DNA from 3 places in the Cobetia sp. 1CM21F genome. Region 2 is predicted to be linked to each of the others. Evidence: predicted binding sites of a transcription regulator. Region 2 holds the regulator's gene; each other region holds the start of a gene.
What was found. Region 2 encodes sigma-54, which starts transcription at its own class of promoters, with help from an activator protein. Its sites were predicted from a motif close to TGGCACNNNNNTTGCTNT; they were not measured.

Region 1: the regulator sigma-54 is predicted to act here: its motif matches at 2,496-2,513, upstream of glnL (nitrogen regulation protein NR(II)).
Region 3: the regulator sigma-54 is predicted to act here: its motif matches at 1,440-1,457, upstream of MSG32_RS14235 (P-II family nitrogen regulator).

The regions. Positions count from the first base shown of each region.
Region 1 is NZ_JALNTQ010000004.1:41,913-46,080, reverse strand. Features, by position in the region: gene glnA (glutamate--ammonia ligase) at 1-1,101, shown strand, start outside; gene MSG32_RS13410 (DUF4124 domain-containing protein) at 1,577-2,269, shown strand; gene glnL (nitrogen regulation protein NR(II)) at 2,533-3,627, shown strand; gene ntrC (nitrogen regulation protein NR(I)) at 3,624-4,168, shown strand, end outside.
Region 2 is NZ_JALNTQ010000002.1:1,194,661-1,198,828, reverse strand. Features, by position in the region: gene raiA (ribosome-associated translation inhibitor RaiA) at 9-317, opposite strand; gene MSG32_RS10820 (RNA polymerase factor sigma-54) at 978-2,426, opposite strand; gene lptB (LPS export ABC transporter ATP-binding protein) at 2,660-3,400, opposite strand; gene lptA (lipopolysaccharide transport periplasmic protein LptA) at 3,404-3,982, opposite strand; gene lptC (LPS export ABC transporter periplasmic protein LptC) at 4,091-4,168, opposite strand, start outside.
Region 3 is NZ_JALNTQ010000004.1:231,992-236,159, reverse strand. Features, by position in the region: gene MSG32_RS14245 (hypothetical protein) at 358-636, shown strand; gene MSG32_RS14240 (accessory factor UbiK family protein) at 731-1,105, opposite strand; gene MSG32_RS14235 (P-II family nitrogen regulator) at 1,543-1,881, shown strand; gene MSG32_RS14230 (ammonium transporter) at 1,913-3,160, shown strand; gene glnK (P-II family nitrogen regulator) at 3,310-3,648, shown strand; gene MSG32_RS14220 (ferredoxin--NADP reductase) at 3,810-4,168, opposite strand, start outside.

The DNA of each region.
Region 1 (4,168 bases), on a different contig from region 2:
GATCCGCGTTCCGTCGCCAAGCGTGCCGAGGAATTCCTGAAGTCCACCGGTCTGGGCGACACCGCCTTCTTCGGTCCGGAGCCGGAATTCTTCATCTTCGACGAAGTGCACTGGAAGAACGAGATGAACGGTTCCATGTTCAAGATCTCTTCCGAAGAAGGTGCCTGGGCGACCGATTCCACGCCGGAAGGCGGCAACCTGGGTCACCGTCCGCGTCTGAAGGGCGGCTACTTCCCGGTCCCGCCGATCGACAGCTTCCACGATATCCGTGCTGCCATGTGCAACACCTTGGAAGCCATCGGTCAGGAAGTCGAAGTTCACCACCACGAAGTGGCGAACGCCGGCCAGAACGAGATCGGCGTCAAGTTCAACACCCTGGTCAAGAAGGCCGATGAGGTTCAGGAACTCAAGTACGTGATCCACAACGTGGCTCACGCCTACGGCAAGTCCGCGACCTTCATGCCCAAGCCGCTGGTCGGTGACAACGGTTCCGGCATGCACGTTCACCAGTCCTTCTGGAAGGATGGCGACAACCAGTTCGCCGGTGACGAGTACGCGGGTCTGTCCGAAATGGCCCTCTACTACATTGGCGGCATCATCAAGCACGCTCGTGCCCTGAACGCCTTCACCAATGCGTCCACCAACTCCTACAAGCGTCTGGTGCCGGGCTTCGAAGCGCCGGTCATGCTGGCCTACTCTGCCCGCAACCGTTCCGCTTCCATCCGTATCCCGTACACCGCCAGCCCGAAAGGCAAGCGTGTCGAGGCGCGTTTCCCGGATCCGACGGCCAACCCGTACCTGGCCTTCTCCGCGATGCTGATGGCCGGTATTGACGGTATCAAGAACAAGATCCACCCGGGCGACGCGATGGACAAGAACCTCTACGACCTGCCGGCCGAAGAAGCCAAGTCCATCCCGACCGTGGCCGAGAGCCTCGAACAGGCCCTGACCGCGCTGGACGGCGATCGTGAGTTCCTGACCCAGGGCGGCGTCTTCACCGACGACATGATCGATGCCTACCTCGAGCTGAAGGGCGAAGACGTCCAGCGCCTGCGCATGGCGACTCACCCGCTCGAATTCGACATGTATTACAGCGTCTAAGTGCTACAGCGCCCAAGTACTGCAGCGTCCAAGCGCTGCAGAGGTTGAGGCAGACATTCGCTAGCCACGCCATCTGACGGAGTGCCTTCCCGGTGAAGGCCATTCCCGGACGATGACGACAGCAGGGCCATACCGACAGGTGTGGCCCTGTTTTTCGTTGTGGCCCTGTTTGTCATTATGGTCCTGCTTCGTTCTATCTCTTTGCTCTGATCCTTTGCTCCTTTGCTCTGCCCCTGATCCTTTTCCCTGAGATCGGTCATGCTGATGACAGATATGCAGGGCGCAGTGGTAGCCTTGCGTGACAGTCAATGCACACAGGCATCTTGTCGAAGGCCCCAAATGCTGGCATCAACGCGGTAAGCTTTGTAACTTGTTAGCCTTGTCATCAGGCTGCAGGATCGCCTGTCGATAGACTCAACCCGCTGGAGCTGCCTGCGGCTTCTGGCCTCCCATGACTCTCTTCAGGAATCTTCGGATGTGGCCCTTCGTATCCTCCCTGCGCGTCGCGAACCCCGCGACTGACTCGCGTGCACTGCCAGCAGCGCGCCCCGAGCCACTGCAGTGCCTGCTGCTGGCAGCGACGCTGATGCTGTCCAGCCTGTCGTTCGATCTACAGGCGGCCCAGGTCTATCGTCACGTCGATGCCAACGGCAACGTGGTCTTCAGTGATCAGCCTGCGGGCGGCAGCAAGGTGCAGCTGACGCCGCTCAGCGTGGTGCCGTCGACGGAATCCCTGCCGCCGCGACGCAGCACGCCGTCGCGCGTGAGTTCTTCCTCATCCAGCGAGAGCACCCGCACCCGGGCGCCTGCGGTGGATGTGGCCTTCCGTGGCTATACCACCTTCACCATCCAGAGCCCGTCCAACGAGGAGACGCTGCAGACCGGGCAGGCGGGCAATCTGGCGGTGCGCCTGGGGATCGAGCCCAAGCTGCGCCCGGAAGACAAGGTGCGCGTGACCGTGGACGGTGCGCCGTCTCAATCCGCCATGCACAGCACCGTCTTCATGGTGCCGGCGCTGGAGCGTGGCAAGCATGTCATCCAGGCGGAGTTGCTGGATTCCACCGGCCGCGTGCGCCAGACCAGCGAGCCGAAGGTGGTCTATGTGCAGCGCGCCAGCGTCAATCTGCCTCGCAACCCCAACAACCCTGCCAATGCTGGCGGTGGCTAGCAGCGTCTGGGCGGCCTGCTTTCTTCGCGCGTTTCTCCTTCGCTGACAGGCCGCCTTCGGGCGGCTTTTTCGTGTCTGGGCCAGTCGATGTCGGGCCACCTGGCAGCGAAGTGAGGCGACGCGGATTCGAGCGCGATTTTCCGCCTGCACCATTTTGGTGCCAATATGCGGAGCCAGAAATGGTTGCACAGCATCGGACGCCGTGTTCTCGGTGCCTGCACCAGACTGGCGCGGTTATTGCAGAACAGGGAGACGTACTGCAGATGGCGAACAAACCCATGCATCAACGACTGCTCGAACACCTGAACACTGCCGTGGTGGTGCTGGACTCACAGCTGCAGATGGTCTGGATGAATCCCGCCGCGGAGACGCTGCTGGCGGTGAGTCTGGTGCGTGTGAAGGGCAGTACGCCCGACAACATGACCGGGCTGGATGACACCCTGATCAATGTGCTGCGCAAGGCGCTGGAGGAACAGCACCCCTACACCCAGCGTGAGGCCGAGATCATCAACGCGGCCAATGAAGCGCTGACGGTGGATTTCACCGCGACGCCCATCAGCGCCAATGAACTGCTGGTCGAGATAGAACCGCGTGACCGCCTGATGCAGATCTCGCGCGAAGAAGCGCTGATCGCCCGCCAAGAGGCGGTCAAGGTGCTGACGCGTGGTCTGGCGCACGAGGTCAAGAATCCGCTCGGCGGCATTCGTGGCGCCGCCCAGCTTCTCGAACGTGATCTGCCCGAACCGCAGATGGTGGAGTTCACGCGCATCATCATCGAGGAGGTGGACCGTCTGCGTGATCTGGTCGATCGCATGCTCGGGCCGAACCGGCCACCGCTGCAGGCGCCGGTCAATGTCCATGCGGTGACCGAGCGGGTGCGGGCCTTGCTGCAGGCGGAAGGCAGCGCCATCACCTTGAGCGCCGACTACGACCCGAGCCTGCCGGAGGTGATCGGCGACGAAGGTCAGTTGATCCAGGCGGTGCTCAACATCGCGCGCAATGCCACCCAGGCCCTCAATGAGCAGCCACAGCCCGATTCACCGCAGCCTGACGCCGCTCCCTACGAGATCACGCTGCGGACCCGCGCTCGCCGGCAGTTCACGCTGGGCCATGAGCGCCACCGGCTGGTCTGCGAGCTGGCGATCATCGACAACGGCCCCGGCATACCGGAGAGCCTGCGCGAGACGCTGTTCTACCCGATGGTCTCGGGGCGCGCCGAAGGCTCAGGGCTCGGGCTGTCGATCGCCCAGGGCATCCTGCACCAGCATCAGGGGCTGATCGAGTGTGACTCGCGCCCCGGCCATACCGAATTCCGTTTACTCATTCCGCTAGCCGGCACTTCTGGAGATCACACATGAGCGAGACTGCCCGCGTCTGTATCGTCGATGACGACCGTGCCATTCGCTGGGTGCTGGAGCGCGCTCTGGCACAACCCGACCTCGAGGTGGAAACCTTCGAGCGTGCCGATCAGGCCGAAGCCAGCATCATGCGTCAGTGCCCGGATGTCCTGATCACCGATATCCGCATGCCCGGAACCGATGGTTTGGACCTGATGGCGCGCGTGCGCGAGAAATACCCGGACCTGCCCGTCATCGTGATGACGGCGCATTCCGACCTCGACAGCGCCGTGGCCTCCTATCAGGGCGGCGCCTTCGAATACCTGCCCAAGCCGTTCGATGTCGATGAAGCGCTGGCGCTGGTACGGCGCGCCGTGGCACATGCCCGTGAATCCAAGGCGCCCGCTGCCGTGCCGGAAGGGCTGACCAAGGAAATCATCGGCGAAGCGCCGGCGATGCAGGAAGTCTTTCGCGCCATCGGCCGCCTGTCACAGTCGCATATCACCGTCTTGATCAACGGCGAGTCCGGTACCGGCAAGGAGCGCGTGGCCCAGGCGCTGCA
Region 2 (4,168 bases):
GCTGAAGGTCAACGGGTCCCGGTGCCCTGAGAGCGAGCCTGGGACTTTTCCTTGTGTTTGACCAGCTGGCGATCCAGCTTGTCGGCGAGCGCGTCGATGGCAGCGTACATGTTGGGGTCTTCTGCCAGGGCGTGGAGGTCAGCGCCTGCCGCGTGCAAGGTGCAGGCAGCCTGCTGGCGCTCCTTCTCGATCGACAGTGTCACCTGAACATTGGTGATGTTGTCGTAATGCCGTTCGAGGCGAGCGAGCTTCTCGTTGACGTAATCGCGGAGAGGATCGGTAAGTTCCACATGATGCCCGGTGATATTCACTTGCATGGACACGCTCCTTTATCCAGCGGGTTGCCATTCAATTGTAACCCTTTTTGACTACGAGCAAACCCTGATCGGACGCTCTGCAACAGGCTTGACGGCCACCGTCTGGCGATGTTTTCGCACCCTTGCCAGTGGCGTCAGATGTCGTGAGCGTCTGTACCGACAATGCCCAAGCTTTGCGCAAAGATCAACGCTGCGCTGCATCGTGGCTCAGTGCTTGTCTTCAACTCAGTGAGGGGTATCGGAGTGGACTTCAAGGGCACGTCTGGTGGGTGGTGCGTGAAAGACGCGCAAGAAGGCGGGTTTTCGTCGCCAATCCCTGCATGTACGTCGCCTTTCAGGCGCTTCGATTGCGTGGAGCAAGCGGCGTTCCGGGAGGTTGTCCGGGTGTCATCCAGGTGCAATACGCGCAAAAGTGACTTTAAAAACATGCGATTGACGGTGAATGACGCTGCCGGAACGGCGGTTTTTTACCGTCATCCTGCGCGCCGTCATGGCCCATGACGGGCAATTGATGAGCGGTTGACGGCATGACAGAGCGCGAGACAGGCGCACCGCTGCCCGCGAAGTCAGAGGCTGATGAGCGGAAAATCCAGCGCTTGAGGTTGGCGGCGGCTGCCATTGTGGAGGTGAGAGCAGGGCATGACAGCCGCAGGTGACGCCTCAGGCCAGACGTTTGCGCTCGCTGGAGGAGGGGATGCCCATCGCTTCGCGATACTTGGCCACGGTACGGCGTGCGACCTCGATGCCATCGCTGGCGAGCAGATCGACCAGCCGCGAGTCGGAGAGAGGCTTGCGGGCCGGCTCTTCCGCGATCAGCTTGCGGATGCGGGCACGAATGGCGGTGCTTGAGTGGGCGTCGCCACTGCCGCTGCCACCGACCTGGCTCGAGAAGAAGAACTTGAGCTCGAAGACGCCGCGCGGGGTGTGGATGTACTTCTGGGTCGTGACCCGCGAGATGGTCGATTCGTGCATCTCGACCACTTCGGCGATGTTGGCCAGAATCAGCGGCTTCATGCCTTCCTCGCCTTGCTCGAGGAAGTCGATCTGGCGCGCCATGATCTCGCGGCCGACCTTGAGCAGGGTGTCATTGCGCGATGACAGGCTCTTCATCAGCCAGCGGGCTTCCTGCAGGTTGTCCTTGAGGAAGGTGTTGTCGGCTGACTTGTCGGCACGCTTGATCAGCGCGGCGTATTCCGGCTGGATGCGCAGCTTGGGCAGCGCTTCCGGGTTGAGCTCGACCTGCCAGCCATGGCGGGTATGGCGCACCAGCAGATCAGGGATCACGTAATCGCTGGCGGGCTCGCCCCAGGCGGATGCCGGACGCGGATCGAGCGCGCGTACCAGGCGGATGACGTGATCCAGCTCGTCATCGTCAAGGCTCAGGCGGCGCTTGAGCAGCTTGCGGTCATCGTTGCCCAGTGCCTCGAGGAATTGACGTACCAGGCGGCGCGCCTGCGCCAGCAGCGGCAGGTCATCCGGCAGCAGTGCCAGTTGCAGCAGCAGGCATTCGCGCAGATCACGGGCGAAGACGCCGGTCGGGTCGAACTGCTGCAGACGCAGCAATACCTGCTCGAGTTCGGAGGCCTTGAGGCCGGGCAGGCCCTGGCCGCGCAGGCCATCGACCAGCTCATCGAGTGACAGGCTCAGATAACCGGCACCGTCGACGGCATCGATCAGGCTCTCCGCCATCTGGCGTTCACGGCCATCGAGGTCGGTCATCGCCAGCTGCCAGCGCAGGTGGTCCTGCAGGCTCTCGACGCTGGTATTTCGATCGAAGTCCGTCCCTTCTTCACTCCCGCTGCCACTGCCGGAGCTGGTCAGGCTACCGGCGTGGTCCTGGTAGAGGTCCGACCAGTCGCTGTCGAGGGGGTATTCCTCGGGAATCTCGCTCGAGGAGTCGGCAGTGGAGATCTCGCTCGAATCCTGTGTCTCGACGACATCCAGCGACTCGTAGTCCTCGTCGAGCTCCAACATGGGGTTGGACTCGAGGGCTTGCTGAATCTCCTGACGCAGGTCGAGCGTCGACAGCTGCAGCAGCTGGATCGCTTGCTGGAGCTGCGGCGTCATGGTCAGCGAGGTGCCGAGGCGGAGTTGCAGGGTGGGTTTCATGGAGTCAGTCAATTCACGGCAAAGGAACGTGCTTACTACGCTATACCGTGACTCGGGGCACTGACAAGTGGTTGTCGTGAATATTCAAGCAACTTGCATGCCATGTTTCCACCAAGGTGGTATGGACGTCATGCATGCGTCTGATGTCAGACATGAAAAAGCCGCTACGCGATAAAATCACGCAGCGGCTTTTGAAGCTTTCGCATCTGGTGGGCTCAGCGCAGCCGCTAACCCTAGAGCGTGAACTCGTGGCCCAGGTAGACGTCGCGCACCTGCTGGTTGGCCAGGATGGAGTCCGCGTCACCGTGGGCGATGATCTGGCCATCGCCGACGATATAGGCGGTGTCACAGATATCGAGCGTCTCGCGCACGTTGTGGTCGGTGATCAGCACGCCGATGCCACGATCGCGCAGTTGGCGCACGATGCTCTTGATCTCGCCCACCGAGATGGGGTCGACGCCGGCGAAGGGCTCATCGAGCAGCACGAAGTCCGGCTCGGTGGCCAGTGCACGGGCGATCTCGACCCGTCGACGCTCACCACCGGACAGGCTCATGCCGGCGCTGGCGCGGATGTGCGTGATGCTGAATTCCTCGAGCAACTCTTCAAGGCGTGCCTTGCGGCCATTGCGATCCAGGTCCTTGCGGGTCTCCAGGATCGCCATGATGTTGTCGGCCACCGACAGCTTGCGGAAGATCGACGCCTCCTGCGGCAGATAGCCGATGCCGGCGCGTGCACGCTGATGCATGGCGGCAGCGGAGAGGTCCTTGTCATCGATGGAGACGTTGCCGGCATCGGCGCGCACCAGTCCGACGATCATGTAGAACGAGGTCGTCTTGCCGGCGCCGTTGGGGCCCAGCAGGCCGACGATGTCGCCCTGGCGGATCTCCAGCGAGATGTCCTTGACCACCTTGCGGCCCTTGTAGGCCTTGGCCAGATGGCGAGCGCTCAGCGTACGCGGAGTAGCAGCAGTCATGACTCAGTTTTCCTTGCTGGCATTGGCGCCGCGTGGCGTCAGAGTCATGTGCACGCGACCGCCTTCGGTCTGCTGTGCCGTCTTGCTGTTGTTGGCGTTCACCTGGCGCTTGTCGAGGAAGTACTCCACGTAGCCGCCTTCGAAGGTGTCATCGCCTTTCTCAAGACGCGCGTTGCCGACCAGCTCCACGCGGCGCTCCAGTGCATGGTAGCGGATGGTGTCGGCCCAGCCCTTGACCAGCTTCTCGTCGGGTGCGGGTTGCTGTTCCAGGTAGGCACGCTTGCCGGTGGCCTTGACCAGCGAGATCTCGCCGCTGCCGGCGCGGCTGATATCGACGCGGCTGGCATCGAGTTTCATGCTGCCCTGGCGCATCTCCACCTGGCCGGTGTAGGTGGCGGTACCGGCCTTGTCATCGAGCGACAGGGCATCCGCGGCGATGTTGATCGGCTGGCTGGCATCGCTGTCCAGCGCCATGGCGGCCGGGGCGAAGGTGGACATGCCCAGTGCCAGGCAGAGCGCCATGACACCGCTGTTGAGGGTCTGGCGACAGGCCGTCAAGGGCTTGCGAGTCGTGGAAGTCATGGTGGCTCCTTGGCATGACGGGGTCGCCGCCCGAGCAATGATGCCATCGAGCGGCAGAGAAGAAGGTGGTGCGGCGCGGGTCATGGCGTGACGGCCAGCCCGGCGGGTTCATTCACCGCTGGCAGGCGCTGCCTCGAAGGTGCTGTTGACGCGCCCATCATCGGAGGTGGTGCTGTCGGCGCCCGA
Region 3 (4,168 bases), on a different contig from region 2:
TGCCGACAAACGCTCGCGGCGAGTTAAAAGTAGCGGTTTTGGCAGCATTTTCCACGCAAAAGCGCCTGTTTTGGCGCATTTCAGCGCCACCATTCGTCACATGGGCATGGTGTAAGGCCGACTCGATACCTGCCTGCACCAAGAAAGTGCTCATACAGGGGCGATAGCGTCCTCGAGAGAGCCACAAGAGTGCCGCCGGACGGGGACTGCTGTATATTTGATCGGTTGTCCCGGCCTTGCCGGGATGACCGCCAAGCTGTCTCACGGAACGCCGCCGCTGCGCGGCAGAGAATCGTCCAACCCACGGAAAGGGCCAGCCATTCAGGACGACTTCGGCTTGTTTCAGGAGCACTACCCATGCAAGACATGCTTGCCCCGCTGGCATCCCTGGCGGATGTGATCGGCATGCTAGGCACCACTCTGGTCGTCGGCGCCTTCTTCCTGCTGCAGATCGGCAGACTCGATGCCCGCAGCCTGACCTACAACCTGATGAATCTGAGCGGGGCGATCCTGCTGTTGATCAGCCTGTGCATCAATTTCAACCTCGCCAGCTTCGTGATCGAGATCTTCTGGATCATCGCCTCACTGGTAGGTCTGGTGCGCTGGATGCTGGGCACTCGTCCCCAGACTGCCTGAGGCCGCCCCTCAGAATCAGCGGCGCCCATGACGCAAAAAACCGCCACGCCCCGAAAGGGCGTGGCGGTTTTGGTTCAGCCGTCACCTGACGGGATCAGGCGTCGCGCTGGCGCTCGATTTCCGCGGCGTGACTGGCGGCTTCACGCTTCGCTACCGCGGCTTCCCCCTCGTCATCCACTGGCGTGGTGGGCTCGGCAGCCGGTGCATTGCCCGCCACCAGCCCCTGCTTTTCCAGCAGTGCCTCGAGGGCGATGACCTGCTTTTCCAGCGACTCGACGCGGCTGCGCGTACGCGTCAGCACATCCATCATGATGTCGAAGTCTTCACGCGAGACCAGTTCCATGCGGTCGAAGGCACCGCGCATCACCCCTTGCACGGACTTCTGCAGCTCTTCCGGGCCATGCGAGGCATCCTGCAGGCGCTCACCGATCTGCTGGGCCATACGCCCGATGACGTCATTCTTGAACATGCTGCACCTCAGCCGTTGCGGGCCGGCGGCCGCGTCGTGCGGACTGCCGGTCAGAAAATGATGACACCCCTGTACATGGGGCCGTCGTGTCCTGCTGCAAGGATACGCAACCCTGGAGTCGGGTGCATGCCCCGCATCGTCCTGCACCAGACAATCCTCATCGGCAGGCACACACCTGCACCACATTAGCACTTTCCCCCACACCCAAAGGCGCAGAAACAGCACCATTACGGTGCATGCCAGGTGACCTTCGGATTCAGCCATCTTTGCACAGGCCGAAAGACTGTCAGCCATCCTGCGATAACCAGATGAGTTACAAGGATTTTCAGCCGCATGGCACATCTCGTGCGATGCACTTGTCAGGAACAGGCCGCCAGCTCATCTGACTGGCCATGCTTAACAAGAATGATCATTCCGGTAGCGAACGGGGGCAGCACATGAAACTGATCACCGCCATCATCAAACCCTTCAAGTTGGACGACGTGCGAGAAGCACTGGCCGACAACGGCGTGCAGGGGATTACCGTCACCGAAGTGAAGGGCTTCGGACGTCAGAAGGGGCACACCGAGCTGTATCGCGGTGCCGAGTACGTCGTCGACTTCCTTCCCAAGGTCAAGATTGAAGTGGCTGTCGATGACAGCAGTGTGGAATCGGTACTGGACGCCATCACCCAGGCGGCCAACAGCGGCAAGATCGGCGACGGCAAGCTGTTCGTCACTCCGCTGGACGATGTCATCCGTATCCGCACCGGTGAACGCGGCGCCGACGCTGTCTGAGCCCCGCGCACAATAACAAGGAGAACCCCGCATGAACGAGATCATCGAGGTCAAGTACGCACTTGATACCTTCTACTTCCTGGTCTGTGGCGCCCTGGTGCTATGGATGGCAGCCGGCTTTGCCATGCTCGAGGCCGGTCTGGTCCGCGCCAAGAACACCACCGAGATCCTGACCAAGAACGTGGCGCTGTTCGCCATCGCCTGCACCATGTACATGGTCGTCGGTTACCACATCATGTACTCGAGCGCCGAAGGCGGCTTCCTGCCGAGCCTGGGCTTCCTGATCGGTGCCGAGAATACCGCTGAGGAAGCGCTCGCTTCCGGTGGCGACATCTACTACAGCGCACGTTCCGACTTCTTCTTCCAGGTGGTGTTCGTGGCTACCGCCATGTCCATCGTCTCCGGTGCGGTCGCCGAGCGCATGAAGCTGTGGGCCTTCCTGGCCTTCGCCGTGGTCATGACCGGCGTCATCTATCCGGTGCAGGGTTACTGGACCTGGGGTGGCGGCTTCCTGAGCGCAGCGGGCTTCAGCGACTTCGCCGGTTCCGGCATCGTGCACATGGCCGGCGCTTCCGCCGCACTGGCAGGCGTGCTGCTGCTGGGCGCTCGCAAGGGCAAGTACGGCAAGAATGGCGAGATCAATGCCATCCCGGGCGCCAACCTGCCGCTGGCCACGCTGGGTACCTTCATCCTGTGGCTGGGATGGCTGGGCTTCAACGGCGGCTCCGAGCTGGTGCTGTCCAACATCGATGAGGCCAACGCGGTCGCTCAGGTCTTCGTCAACACCAATGCCGCCGCCTGTGGTGGTGTCATCGCCGCGCTGATCCTCGCCCGTCTGTGGTTCCGCAAGGCCGACCTGACCATGGCCCTCAACGGCGCGCTGGCTGGCCTGGTCGCCATCACTGCGGGTCCGCTGGCTCCGAGCGTCGGTGCTGCCACCCTGATCGGCGCCGTCGGCGGTCTGCTGGTCGTGTTCTCCATCGTCGGTCTCGACAAGCTGAAGATCGATGATCCGGTCGGCGCCATCTCCGTGCACGGTGTGGTTGGCCTCTGGGGTCTGCTGGCCGTGCCGCTGACCAATGACGATGCCACCTTCTCCGCACAGCTGCTGGGCGCCGCCTCCATCTTCGCCTGGGTGTTCATCGCAAGCTTCGTGGTGTGGCTGATCATCAAGGCCATCATGGGGATTCGCGTCAGCGAGGAAGAAGAGTACGAAGGTGTGGATCTGGCCGAATGTGGTATGGAGGCCTATCCGGAATTCACCTCCAGCCGCAAGTAAGCCTGGACGCGACAGCACCTGCAGCATCAAGACTCCCGCCACCTGGCGGGAGTCTTTTTTCCTGACTGGATAAGCGGTGTATGCTTGAGTCAGAGACCGGCGTGACGAGCAGGCCTCGTTACCCGCACCATCACCCAAGGAGAGACACGATGAAACTGGTCACTGCCATCATCAAGCCATTCAAGCTCGACGACGTGCGCGAATCCCTGTCGGAGATTGGCGTGCAGGGTATCACCGTGACCGAGGTCAAGGGATTCGGCCGCCAGAAGGGCCACACCGAGCTGTATCGGGGTGCCGAGTACGTGGTCGACTTCCTTCCCAAGGTGAAGCTGGAAGTCGCGGTGGATGACGCCATGATCGATTCCGTGATCGAGGCGATCACCAATGTCGCCAACACCGGCAAGATCGGCGACGGCAAGATCTTCGTCTCGCCGCTGGAGCAGGTCATTCGCATCCGTACCGGCGAGACCGGCAAGGACGCCGTCTGAGCCTCTGGCGCAAGCCCCTGGCACTGACGTGCTGCCCCCACGGGTGACATGAGCACAAAAAAACCGCAGGCCATCGGCCTGCGGTTTTTTCGTTTCAGCAATTGTCGCTCATGCGTGATGCTCGCGGATCATGCTCTGCTGAGCCTCACTGCTCGACAAGCTTACTTCTCGACGAAGGCACGCTCGATCACGTAGTCACCCGGCACGCCCATCTTCGGCGAGATGGCGAAGCCGCGCGCATCCAGCATGGCGCTGATGTCGTCGAGCATCGCCGGGCTGCCGCAGATCATGGCGCGATCGCGCTTCGGGTCCAGCGGCGGCAGGCCGATGTCCTCGAACAGCTTGCCGTTCTCGACCAGATCCGTGATGCGGCCCTGGTTGCGGAACTCCTCGCGCGTCACGGTCGGGTAGTAGATCAGCTTCTCGGCGATCTCTTCGCCCAGATACTCGTGCTTGGGCAGCTCTTCCGCGATCATGTCGGCATAGGCCAGCTCGGAGACATGGCGCACGCCGTGCATCA